DNA from 2 places in the Hydrogenophaga aquatica genome. Region 1 is predicted to be linked to the other one. Evidence: predicted binding sites of a transcription regulator. Region 1 holds the regulator's gene; the other holds the start of a gene.
What was found. Region 1 encodes FliA, which starts transcription of late flagellar genes. Its sites were predicted from a motif close to CTAAAGTTTNNNNNNNNNNNGCCGNTA; they were not measured.

Region 1 (5,691 bases):
CAGCTGCGCGACGAACAGCTTCAAAAAGCGGTCCTGCGCCACCTTAGGATCTGTCGAATCGGCCTGGCTGCCACCCTTGAGGTTGTAGGCGTCGATCTCACTGCTGCTCAGCGGCGTCATAAACATGTGAAGCTCCTGTTGGTCACTGGCCCATCTGCAGCGTCTTGAGCAGCAGGGATTTGGCGGTGTTCATCACCTCCACGTTGTTCTGGTAAGAGCGCGATGCCGAGATCATGTTGACCATCTCTTCCACCGGATTGACGTTGGAGTGCGTGACATAGCCCTCGGCATCCGCGTTCGGATGCTGCGGGTTGAACACGCGCCGGTTGGGCACTTCGCTCTCCACGATGTTCTGCACCTTCACGCCCGCAGAAGCGGCGTTGTTGGCCATCGGGACTGTCTGGAACACCACCTGGCGCGCGCGGTAGGCCTGGCCATCCGGCCCGGCCACGGCGTCGGCGTTGGCCAGGTTGCTGGCCACCGTGTTGAGCCGCTGTGCCTGGGCGCTGATAGCGCTGCCCGACACCCCGAAGATCGTGAACATGGACATGGTGTGCCTCCTGTTTCGTCTCACTGACCCTGGATCGCGTTGAGCATCGTTTTCACGTGCCCATTGATGAAGCGCAGGGTGGATTCGTAATGAATGGCGTTGTCGGTGAAGTTGGCACGCTGCTGGTCCATGTCCACGCTGTTGCCATCCAGTGACGGCTGCGTCTGCACTGTGTAGGCCATGCGCACACGGTCAACCGAGCCTTCGGAGCCCAGCGCCGTGCGCAGGTGACGTTTGTCGCTGCCGGCCAGCATGTTGGCGCCACCGGCTTTCATGCCTGCCTGCCCGGAACCTGCTGCGTCCTGCAGCGCGGCCTGGAAATTGAAATCCCTGGCCACGTAACCCGGCGTGTCGGCGTTGGCGATGTTGCTCGCAATCACCTGCTGGCGGTGCGCGCGCAACTGCAGCGACTGGGAGAAGAACTCCATTCGACTGGTCAATTGCTGGAACATGCTCACCTCACTGGACTGGACCGGAAACTCACCGGCGTGCTGGAATTGTCAAAAACTTGAGCCCTGGCAATCCTTGGATAAGACGGGCAAAGCCGACGCATTTCCCCGTCTGACCGGCCGTGGTGAACGCTAAAGTTCTGCTCCAGGATGACGACGGCCATGCAAACACCCACCCCGCATCAAGGCGAACACCCCCGTGCCCTGCCAAGGCAGCGCGGTGTGTGGGCGAAAGTCTGCATGCTGCTGGCGGCGGCTGTGCCTGGCGTGGCACTGGCCTCGGGCCCCGCACTCACGCCCTGGGAACGGCAGGCCCAGACCTGGATAGACCAGCAGCTCTCAGGCACGCAGCAAGCCGGTGGCGAATCCGCTGGCGCCGTGCTGCGGCCAGAGGTGAAGGTCGGAGAACTCGACAAGCGCCTGAAGCTCACCCCCTGCCCCACGGTCGAACCCTACCTGCCCCAAGGCACCCGTTTGTGGGGAAGGTCGCGCATCGGCCTGCGTTGCCTGGACGGCCCGACCCGCTGGAACGTGTTCCTGCCCGTCACCGTCAAGGCCTGGGGCCCTGCCTGGGTGATCAAGCAACCCGTGGCGCCAGGCGCCACGTTGAGCGAAACCGACGCCGAATTGACAGAAATAGACTGGGCGGAAAGCATTGCCCCCGTGCTCGCGCTTCCCCAGGACTGGGTGGGCACGCAGACCACACGCGCCCTCATGCCAGGGCAGGTGCTGCGCAAGGGCATGGTGCGCACGCCCCAAGTGTTCGAAGCAGGCACCCAGGTCCGCGTCACGGTCCGTGGCCCGGGGTTCCAGCTGGCAGCCAACGGCGAAGCGCTGGCGCACGGCTATGTCGGACAGACCGTGCGGGTACGCATGCCCAGCCGGCGGATACTGACGGGCACCGTGCGCGATGCGGAAACGGTCGAGATCAGCCTCTGACGACCACCTGTGGACTCCAGGCAACGGCCGGGAGCCCACAAAACACCCCTTTTTTTTAAAAAAGGGGTAAAGTCCCGACTTGTCTGGTCGATAAACCTCTCGAACAGCCCCGCACAGCTGCAGGGCATGGAGAGTGCCATGAAAGTCAACAACCTGTCAGAAAAGCCAGTTGGCGCCACCCCCGTGGGAGCCGCGAAGCCCGCGGACAGGCCCGTCAACTCGCAAAACACCCCTGAAACACAAGGGGTGGGCGCCAGCGTTACCGTGAAACTGTCACCGGTCACGCAGACGATGACTAACGGCGTGGCACGTTCTGGCACAGACGTCTTCAACGCCGAGAAAGTCCAGGCCATGCGCGCCGCCATCGAAAACGGCTCCTTCTCCGTCAACGCGGAAGCCATTGCGGACAAACTGCTTTCCAACGCCCGCGAAATGCTGGGCGTGGCATCGGCCAACTGAACCTTTTCCCTCATCCCTCCAGAAGATGACCCCGGCGCCCTCCCCTTGGCCCCAATGTCTTGAAACTCTGGAAGAGTTGCTCAAAATCACAGAGGCCGCATCCGCGGCCTCTGTGGCTTCTGTTTCATCCGGAAACTTTGATGAATTTGAGGCCTGCTGTCAGAGGCTTCAGCAGGCGCTGGCCAAGGCACAGCCGTTTCTGGCCGCCAGCTTCCAGACCGAACCCGTGCCCGCCCACATCCTGGAAATGCACGGAAAACTGCAGACGGCGTTGGGCAACCTGTATGAGGGCACGATGCGCGTACAGGCCCATGCCACCCGGGCGCTGTCGGTCCTGTTCCCGCAAGACCAGTTGCGGGCGTACAGCAAGCTTGGCAGCGGCGGCTACGGCGCTCCAGGAAAACCCGGAAGCACCGTGCTCAAGGCCTGAGGCCGGTCAGTGTTCGCGCAAGCGGGCGCGCAAACGGGCGATCGACTGGCTGTGCAGCTGACAGATCCGCGACTCGGTCACCCCCAGAACAGCAGCAATCTCCTTGAGGTTCATGTCATGTTCGTAATACATGCTCATGACGTGCTGCTCACGTTCCGGCAACTTCTTGATCGCCTCCACCAAGGCCGCGCGCATGCGCTGGTCTCCCAGCAGCGACTCCGGGTTCGACTGGCTGTCGGCCGGTAGGTAGCGGTCCAGGAAGTTGTCCTCGTCATCGCCCTTGGCCGAAAGGTCTTCAAGATAGACCAGCTGGGTGCCCCGCACCCGGGCCAGCATCTCCTGGTAATCGGGCAAGGACATGTCCAGCTCCTCGGCGATCTCGGACTCCCGGGGGACGCGCTGCAGACGCTGCTCTAGCCGCTGCACGGCATGCTCGATGTCTTTCTGCATCTTGCGTGCGCCGCGGGACATCCAGTCGCCATCGCGGAGTTCGTCAAGCATGGCCCCGCGGATGCGCTGGCTCGCAAACGTCTCGAACTGCACACCCTGGGACGGCTCGTAACGGGCAAGGGCTTCCGTCAGGCCGATCATGCCGACCTGGATGAGATCGTCGACCTCCACGCTTGCCGGCAACTTGGCAATCATGTGGTGGGCAAGACGATGAACCAAAGGGCTGTACTTGCGCAACTGGGCATCACGGTCAAGCGTGCCTTTGGCGGTGTACATCTGAAGCTCCGATGGACTGATCGGCTTGTGACTGGCGGTACTCAAGGTTGTGGTCAACATGGTTTCGGGCGCGCTCGTCATCAATCATCAAAGCACTGTCCAGCACTCGCAAGAGACAAGCATCGTCTGCACGACGCAAAACCCCCGAACACTGTTCATCATACCCCAGCATCCACAGCGATGGAATCACTCCCAGGCGCTCGCGGCACGTGCTGGCAAAGGCTTCCGATATCCGCTCGCGGCGTGCCGCAGAGCCCTCTTCCGGCTGGACAAGGATCGGTTGCAGGCCTGCCGCCTGCACCAGAACCTTCACAGCGTTATACGCCCAGACGAGCGAATGCTTTTCGTCGCGCAAGGCCACCAGCGGTCTGGCCTGGCTGTCCGCCAGCAGCACCGCCAGCACCTCCAGCGGCGCATGCAGCAGAACGACGCTCCCTTGGGCAACGTCCCCCAGCCAGCGGCTCAGCACGGCTCGGTGGCCGAGCCTCACGTCCTGAGGACGCAGGCCGTGGAGGCCTTCCATCACAGTCACCGGCAATTCCTGACGGCTCAGGCCCTGCTCCAGCATCCACAGGAGTTCATGGCTGACGCCCAGCGTCGCGGCGGAGTCGCCTGCAACCACGGGAACGACTCTGGTAGGCGGCTGCAACTCCCAGGCTGCCAGGCCACGGGCCTGGTCGAAATGTGACTCAAACATGCCAGGCATCCAGTTGCACTGCGGACTGAACCGGATCGGTAAAGAAGAAGGCAAGCTCCGAGGAGCGCGGGTCGTATGCCGACTTGCCGCTGCTGGCCATGGACATGCGCACGAGCGCCTGCGCGTCAGGGCGCTGCCAGTCTTCAGGCACGCGCTGCCCCGTGCTCAAGCCACGCAACGTCACCTGGTGACGCAGCAGCGCATCGACCGCCGGTCCCAGCTTCGCCGCCTCGTCCACCTTGGACAACACAGCGCCGTACAGCTGGGTGCCCTTGTATGCCTGGAACACTTCGTCCAGGGTGTCACCGTGGCTGCCTGCATTCAGCACCAGAAGCTTCTTGATCTTCGGGGTGGCAAGCATCTCCATCATCTCCTGGATCCGCGGGTCTTTCTGCCCCAGGCCTGCCGTATCGATGATGACCATGCGCTTGTTGGCCAGCAGGTTGAGCAGGTCCTGCAGCGCGGCGCGGTCATGCGCCAGGTGCGCGACCACGCCCAGCATGCGGCCGTATGCGCGCAGCTGCTCGTAGCCCGCCACCCGGTAGGTATCCAGGGTGATCAGGCCCACGCTGTTCGCGCCATAAGCCTTGACACACTGGGCGGCCAGCTTGGCGGCAGTGGTGGTCTTGCCGACACCAGTGGAGCCGATGAGCGCAAACACGCCGCCTTCGTCACAGAGCGAGCTGGAGTCCTGGGCCGTCCTGAGGTTGCGTGCGAGCACCTCCTGCGTCCACCGGAAGGCGTCTGCGGCTCCATGCTCGGAGGGGAGGCGCTCCATCACGGCACGAGCCACGGTGGGGGAATAGCCCGCGCGGATCAGCTTGTGCATGAGGCTCGACTGGATCGGGTTCTGACGGGCGTTACCCATCCACGCCAGCGTGTTGAAGCGCTCCTCCATCATGGTGCGCAGGTTGTTGATCTCGTCGGCCAGACGCGGGTTGGCACCTGCCTCCTGTTCGGCCGGCTTGCGGGCGGCCTCGGGGGCAGCCTTGGCAGCCGCGGCAGGGCGGGAGGCAGGCTCACTGGCCTGGCCGAAGGGCAGCGTCACGTCGGCAGGGCGCGCCACCTGCGCCGCCACACGCTCGGCCTTGGCCGCACGCGCCTGGGCTGGCTGGGCATCGCCCTGCATGGCTTCGCGGCGCTTGCGCAGCATGCGCTCACGCACGTAATCCTGGAACGAAAGGGTGCTCATGGCCAGGGTCTCGGTGTCCTGTGCCACGCTGCTGGCAGGCGAAACCGGCGCAACCGCCAGCTGCCGGTCTGCCCGCTGCTGCAGACTCATGCTCTGACGAGTTGCCGCAGGCGCGGCCTGCGCCCGGGGCATGGCGCTCTGCGCGGTCAGCGCTTCCAGGTTTTCTTCGGCGGTGGCCACCACCTCGAACCCGTCCTGCGTTGCCCGGCTGGACAGGATCACCGCGGTGTCACCATAGGCCGCGCGGGC
Region 2 (5,691 bases), on a different contig from region 1:
ATACGAGGGGTCCCGGTGCAGGCGGGGAAGCAGCTCCTTGACGGCGATGGAGGGCGGTACATTCCAATAGGGACTGAACTCGATGAAGCGCATGTCCTCGTCAAACACCGGAGTGCGCGTGTCAAGGGCACGCCCCACCACGACCTTCATCTCTGCCAACACGCGCACGCGGCCGTCCTGCACTTCGTAGGCCCTGAGCACGAATTCCGGCAAGTTGACGACAACCATGCGCCGGCTTTGCCACAAGGGCGTCCAGCGCAGCCGCTCCATGGAAAGCGCGATCTGCCGCGCGCGAGACTCCGGCGGCACATCAAGTTGCGCCTGTGTCGCACGCCCAACCACGCCGTCGGCCAACAGACCGTGGCGCGACTGGAAACGCCTGACCGCCTCGGCGGCATCCTCACCGTAGAGGTCCGGTATGACATCGGGCAAGCGCGGCCAGTCACCGAGCGCATTCAGGCGCAGGGCCAGCAGGCGCATGCCTGCATAGTGCTGCCCCACCTCCAACTTGCCAGTTCTGGCGCCCGGCTGCCTCGGCAGCGGTGGCATCGCCTGGCGCCAGGCTTCGTGACCTGCCAGGGCACGGTATTGCGCCAGGGTCTGGCGCAACCAGCCGTACATCGGGGTTTGAGGTTGGGCGGCCTCCTGTGCAAGCGCCAGACGGCCCGCATCCAGCGCGGCGCGCAGTACCGCGTCTGCATCGAAGGTTGCGCGGCGGCCAACGCGGTAGTTGTGGTGTATGCCGCGCGGGTCCACCCGGCCACCATGCAGATCGTTCAGGTACTGGCGCACAGCCTGCTCCAGGGTTGCCTCCCACAAAGCGGCGACGGGCGCCGCCAACGGCGCCTGCCGGGCACGGCCCAGCGCGTCCGCCAACTGGGTCGCGGCGTAGTCATCTGGCACCAGGCCATGTTCCTCGGCTTGCTGAAACCAGTCGAGCGCCACTTGCGCCGCAGGCGTAGGCAAGCCTTGCTGGAACCAAGTCTGCGCGGCCACCCAGGCCGGGGCCAGCCACAGGCACACCAAGCCAAAGAGCCGAGCCAAGGTCCGTGCAGGCATCAGCTCTTGTCGCCGCCAGGCACACGCCCCGGGGGCGTCTTGTTGAGCAGCCCGCCAAGCACGTCTATCGGCAGGGGCAGCACCACCGTGCTTGCCCGGTCACCCGCCACCTGCGTCAAGGTCTGCAGGTAACGCAGCTGCATCGCCTCAGGGCGCTGGGCGAGTGTGCCCGCCGCGTCCAGCAATGCCGCCGCCGCCTGTTTCTCGCCCTCCGCGTGGATGACCTTGGCCCGGCGCTCGCGCTCTGCCTCGGCCTGCCTGGCAATGGCGCGCACCATCGATTCATTCAGGTCGATGTGCTTGATCTCGACGTTGGTGACCTTCACCCCCCATGCGTCGGTCTGCGCGTCAAGAATCTGCTGCACGTCGAGGTTCAGGCGCTCGCGCTCGGCCAGCATTTCGTCCAGTTCGTGTTTGCCCAGGACCACGCGCAAGGTCGTTTGCGCCAGCTGGCTCGTGGCCATGAGGTAGTTCTCCACCTGGATGATGGCTTTTTCCGGGTCAATGACCCGGAAGAAAACCACCGCGTTGACCTTCACGGATACGTTGTCACGTGAAATGACGTCCTGTGGCTCCACGTCCATGGTGACCACGCGCAGATCGACGCGCACCATCTGCTGCAGACCTGGAATCACCAGGATCAGGCCAGGCCCCTTGACCTTCCAGAACCGGCCCAGCTGGAACACCACACCGCGCTGGTACTCGCGCAGCACCCGCAGCGAAGTCACCAGGAACAGCAACAGCAGTGGCACCAGCACGCCACCCAGGCCCAAATTGAATTCAAAAAACATGGCGAACCCCTCTTTCTGAAGTGTTATGCCGAGCAGTTCAACGCTCTTTCGCGTCTGTCTGGCCGTTGTCGGCACCCGTGGCTGCCACGCGACGAACGCGCAAGACCAGCCCGTCCAGACCTTCCACCTGCACCTCCTGCCCCACGGCCAGCGGCTCGTCCGCCCGAACGCGCCAGCGCTCCCCATGCACCTGGCACCAGGTGATCCCCTCTCGCACATCGGTGATCCGCCCTCTGGCGCCAATCATCTCGTCACGGCCACTGACGACACGAGCCCGCCTGGCGCGCAAGGCCATGCCGCCGCCCGCAAACACGGCAAAGCCAGCCGTCACGGCCAAACCAAAGATCAAGGGCAAGGGAACCCCCATGCCGGGCACGTCACGGTCAAACAGCAGCAAGCCGCCCGCGATGAAGGCCACCACACCCCCCACCCCCAGCACACCGAACGCTGGCGTCAACAGTTCTGCCGCAATCAAGGCAAAACCCAGCAGAATCAAGGCCAGTGCCGCGTAGTTGACGGGCAGCATCTGCAAGGCAAACATGGCCAGCAGCAGGCAGATCGCGCCAACCGTGCCCGGCACACCGAACCCTGGCGACGTGAACTCGAAAATGAGCCCGTAGATGCCAATCATCAGCAGGACAAGGGCAAAACTTGGGTTGGCGATGACCCCCAGCACGCGATGGCGCCAGTCCGGCGGCTCGGCCACAACCGGCTGCCCCTTGGTGGCAAGAACCCGCTCACCCGCAGGCAACCGCACCTTGCGGCCGTCAATTTGTGCAAGCAGGTCGTCCAGGTCAACCGCCACGACATCCACCACGCCGTCACGCAGTGCTTCTGGCGCTGTCAGGCTGACCGCCTCGCGCACCGCCAGTTCGGCCCAGTCGGCATTGCGTCCGTGCCACTGGGCCAACCCGCGAATGAACGCCGCCGCGTCGTTCACCTGCTTGCTGGCCATCACATCCGGCTCGTTTTCGCCCTTGCTGGCTCCCCCGGGCAAGCCAATGGCCACGGGCGTGGCCGCGCCCAGATTGGCCGCTGGGGCCATCGCAGCCACATGGCTGGCGTACAGGATATATGTGCCTGCGCTTGCGGCACGTGCCCCCTGAGGGCTGACGTAGGTTGCCACGGGCACCTGGGACGCGAGGAGCGCCTGCACGATCTGCCGCATTGAGGTGTCCAGACCGCCTGGCGTGTCCAGCTCCAGAACCACCAGCTCTGCCCCCTGGCTCTGCGCGCGCTCCAAGCCACGAACCACGTAATCCGCGCTCGCCGGGCCAATTGCGTCCCGGACCGTCAGCACCCGGACGGGAGCTGCATTGGCACCAGCAGCCAGCCACCAGCCCCCCGTCATCAGCAACACCAACAGCACGGCGCGCAATCGCACCCAGAGCTTGCGCGACGCGCATGCCGCCTTGTGGGTCGCCTGGCCTGCCGTCATTGTCGTCTCCTTGCCAAGGTGCATTTGCGCATCCTGACAGGTGTTTGTCCTGCAAACCTTGCCCCAGGTCAAGTCCTGGGATCAATTTATCAAGCCAAGCCCAGGCGGGGCAGCCAAAGTATTGCCTCGGCGTTCGACGGTGAATAACACTGCTGCGCCGCCTCCTGCCAGGGCAGCCAGACGAATGCGGTGTGTTCCCGAGGGCTCAGTTTCACGCCCCCCGCCTCGGCCACACACAGCCCGAACACACGCTCGGTGTTGGTGGTCACGCCCGGCGCGTAGCGGTGCAGCCACTGCGGGTAGATCTCGTAGACGTTCTCCAGGCGCCAGTCGGTCAGGCGTGCGCCTGGGGCCCGGGCGTCGATCCCGGTCTCCTCCCATACCTCCCGGCGTGCGGTCTCCTCCCAGGGCTCCGCCAGGCTGTCCTTGGAACCCGTCACGGACTGCCAGAAGCCTGGCGCATCGGCCCGTTCCAGCAACAGCACCTTCAAGGCAGGGGTGTGGATGACAACCAGGACCGACTCAGGAATCTTGAAAGCAGCCAAAAATGACACTTTACCCACCACATTTCAGTTTTTCTCAGGATGATCCGAAAATATGAACGCCGCAACACCTTCTGGGCAAACTCTTTGAAATCGAATGCTACGCGGGCCTAAAGTCCGGCGCCAGATCGCCGAAAACCACAACAACGGGCTTAAAGACAGCTTCGTTGTCAAGCCAGCATGGGGTTGGTCTTGACACCGGTTCCGCCGGTTTTCTCATGAAGGAGCTTAAAAATGGCGATGACGATCAACACCAACGTGATGTCGCTGAATGCACAACGCAACACCAGCGCCACGCAAAACTCGCTGGCGACGTCTATGCAGCGCCTGTCTTCCGGCCTGCGCGTGAACAGCGCCAAAGACGACGCAGCCGGCCTGGCCATTGCCGAGCGCATGAACACCCAGGTTCGCGGCATGACGGTAGCCATCCGCAATGCGAACGATGGTATCTCTCTGGCACAGGTGGCCGAAGGTGGCCTGAGCACCGTGGGCAACATGATGCAGCGCATGCGTGAATTGGCCGTGCAATCCATCAACTCGACCAACCTGTCTGGCGACCTGGCAGCGCTGAACGAGGAGTACACACAGTTGGCCGCAGAGATCGGTCGCACCTTGAGTTCTATCGAATTCAACGGCGCCAAGATTTTTGAACCGGCTACCGACTACACCTTCCAGGTTGGCGCAAACGCAGATCAGACGATCACTGTAGCTTCTACTGCACTTGATGTCTCTGCAACCAACGTGTCGGCAGCATATGGCGGCGGTGCAGCCTCCGGCCTCGACACAACAAACAATTCAGGCAACGCCGCCGTGCTGAGCGCACTGGATGAGGCCATCACCGCGGTGAACACCATACGCGCCACCCTGGGTGCCGTGCAGAGCCGGTTCGAAAACACCATCTCCTTCCTGCAAGGCGCGGTGGAGAACCAATCTGCCGCCCGCGGCCGCATCATGGATGCCGATTTCGCCTCTGAAACCGCCAACCTGAGCCGTTCTCAGATCCTCCAGCAAGCAGGCACGGCAATGATTGCCCAGGCCAACCAGCTGCCGCAAGGCGTGCTGGCCCTGCTGCGCTGAACGGCCTCTCACTGGCGCAAGAATGACTAACCCCGGTATTGCCGGGGTTAGTCATTGGATATTCGGCTTTTACAGATGGGCGGTCGGTGCTAGAGTGTGCCAGTCAGCAGTACAGCGTCCACACAGGAGTTCACCATGGCCATCTCGTCAACCGGCATAGGTAGCGGACTCGACGTTCAGTCCTTGGTCTCCAAGCTGCTGGAGGTTGAGAAACAGCCCCTCAAACAGCTCCAGACGCGTGGCACCACGCTTTCCAGCAAGGTCTCCTCCTGGGGAACGGTCAAGTCGCAGCTTGCTGCTCTGCAAGATGCCGCTCAGAAGCTGATGGGGCTGACCAGCTGGACCGGTCGAACCTTCAGCTCAAGCAACACCAGCGCACTGACGGGTTCCGCCACGTCCTCGGCAACGGCAGGCTCCTACAGTGTGAATGTCACCCAGCTGGCCAAGGCTCAAGCGGTACGCTCTGCCACAGGGGTGACCGCGGACAGCGCAATCGGACAGTCCGGCAGCCTGGAAATCACGCTGGGCAGCTGGTCCGGCAGCAGCTTCAGCCCAGCAGGCAGTGCGGTAACCGTCAACATCGATGCAGCCGACAACCTCGGTGCCATCGCCACCAAGATCAATGCCGGCAACGCTGGCGTGACCGCCACCGTGGTCACCGCCGACGGCAAGGACAACCTTGTCATCCGCAGCAAGGACACAGGCGCCGCTCAAGGCTTCCAGATCCGCGCCTTTGACGGCAGTGACGCCACAGGCAGCGTCATCACCACGGGAACAGGACTGG

Region 2: ACYVHH_RS06295 (flagellin N-terminal helical domain-containing protein) is a predicted target of FliA. The motif match lies at 3,941-3,967, and genes of this name have one in related genera.

What each region holds. Positions count from the first base shown of each region.
Region 1 covers NZ_BAAGVK010000002.1:292,845-298,535, forward strand. Annotated here, with positions in the region: gene ACYVHH_RS02505 (flagellar hook assembly protein FlgD) at 1-126, opposite strand, end outside; gene flgC (flagellar basal body rod protein FlgC) at 143-550, opposite strand; gene flgB (flagellar basal body rod protein FlgB) at 571-1,002, opposite strand; gene flgA (flagellar basal body P-ring formation chaperone FlgA) at 1,162-1,938, shown strand; gene flgM (flagellar biosynthesis anti-sigma factor FlgM) at 2,077-2,397, shown strand; gene ACYVHH_RS02530 (hypothetical protein) at 2,423-2,827, shown strand; gene ACYVHH_RS02535 (RNA polymerase sigma factor FliA) at 2,834-3,553, opposite strand; gene ACYVHH_RS02540 (hypothetical protein) at 3,528-4,250, opposite strand; gene flhF (flagellar biosynthesis protein FlhF) at 4,243-5,691, opposite strand, start outside.
Region 2 covers NZ_BAAGVK010000008.1:56,088-61,778, forward strand. Annotated here, with positions in the region: gene ACYVHH_RS06275 (L,D-transpeptidase family protein) at 1-1,059, opposite strand, end outside; gene ACYVHH_RS06280 (slipin family protein) at 1,059-1,850, opposite strand; gene ACYVHH_RS06285 (NfeD family protein) at 1,888-3,288, opposite strand; gene nudB (dihydroneopterin triphosphate diphosphatase) at 3,378-3,833, opposite strand; gene ACYVHH_RS06295 (flagellin N-terminal helical domain-containing protein) at 4,065-4,907, shown strand; gene fliD (flagellar filament capping protein FliD) at 5,043-5,691, shown strand, end outside.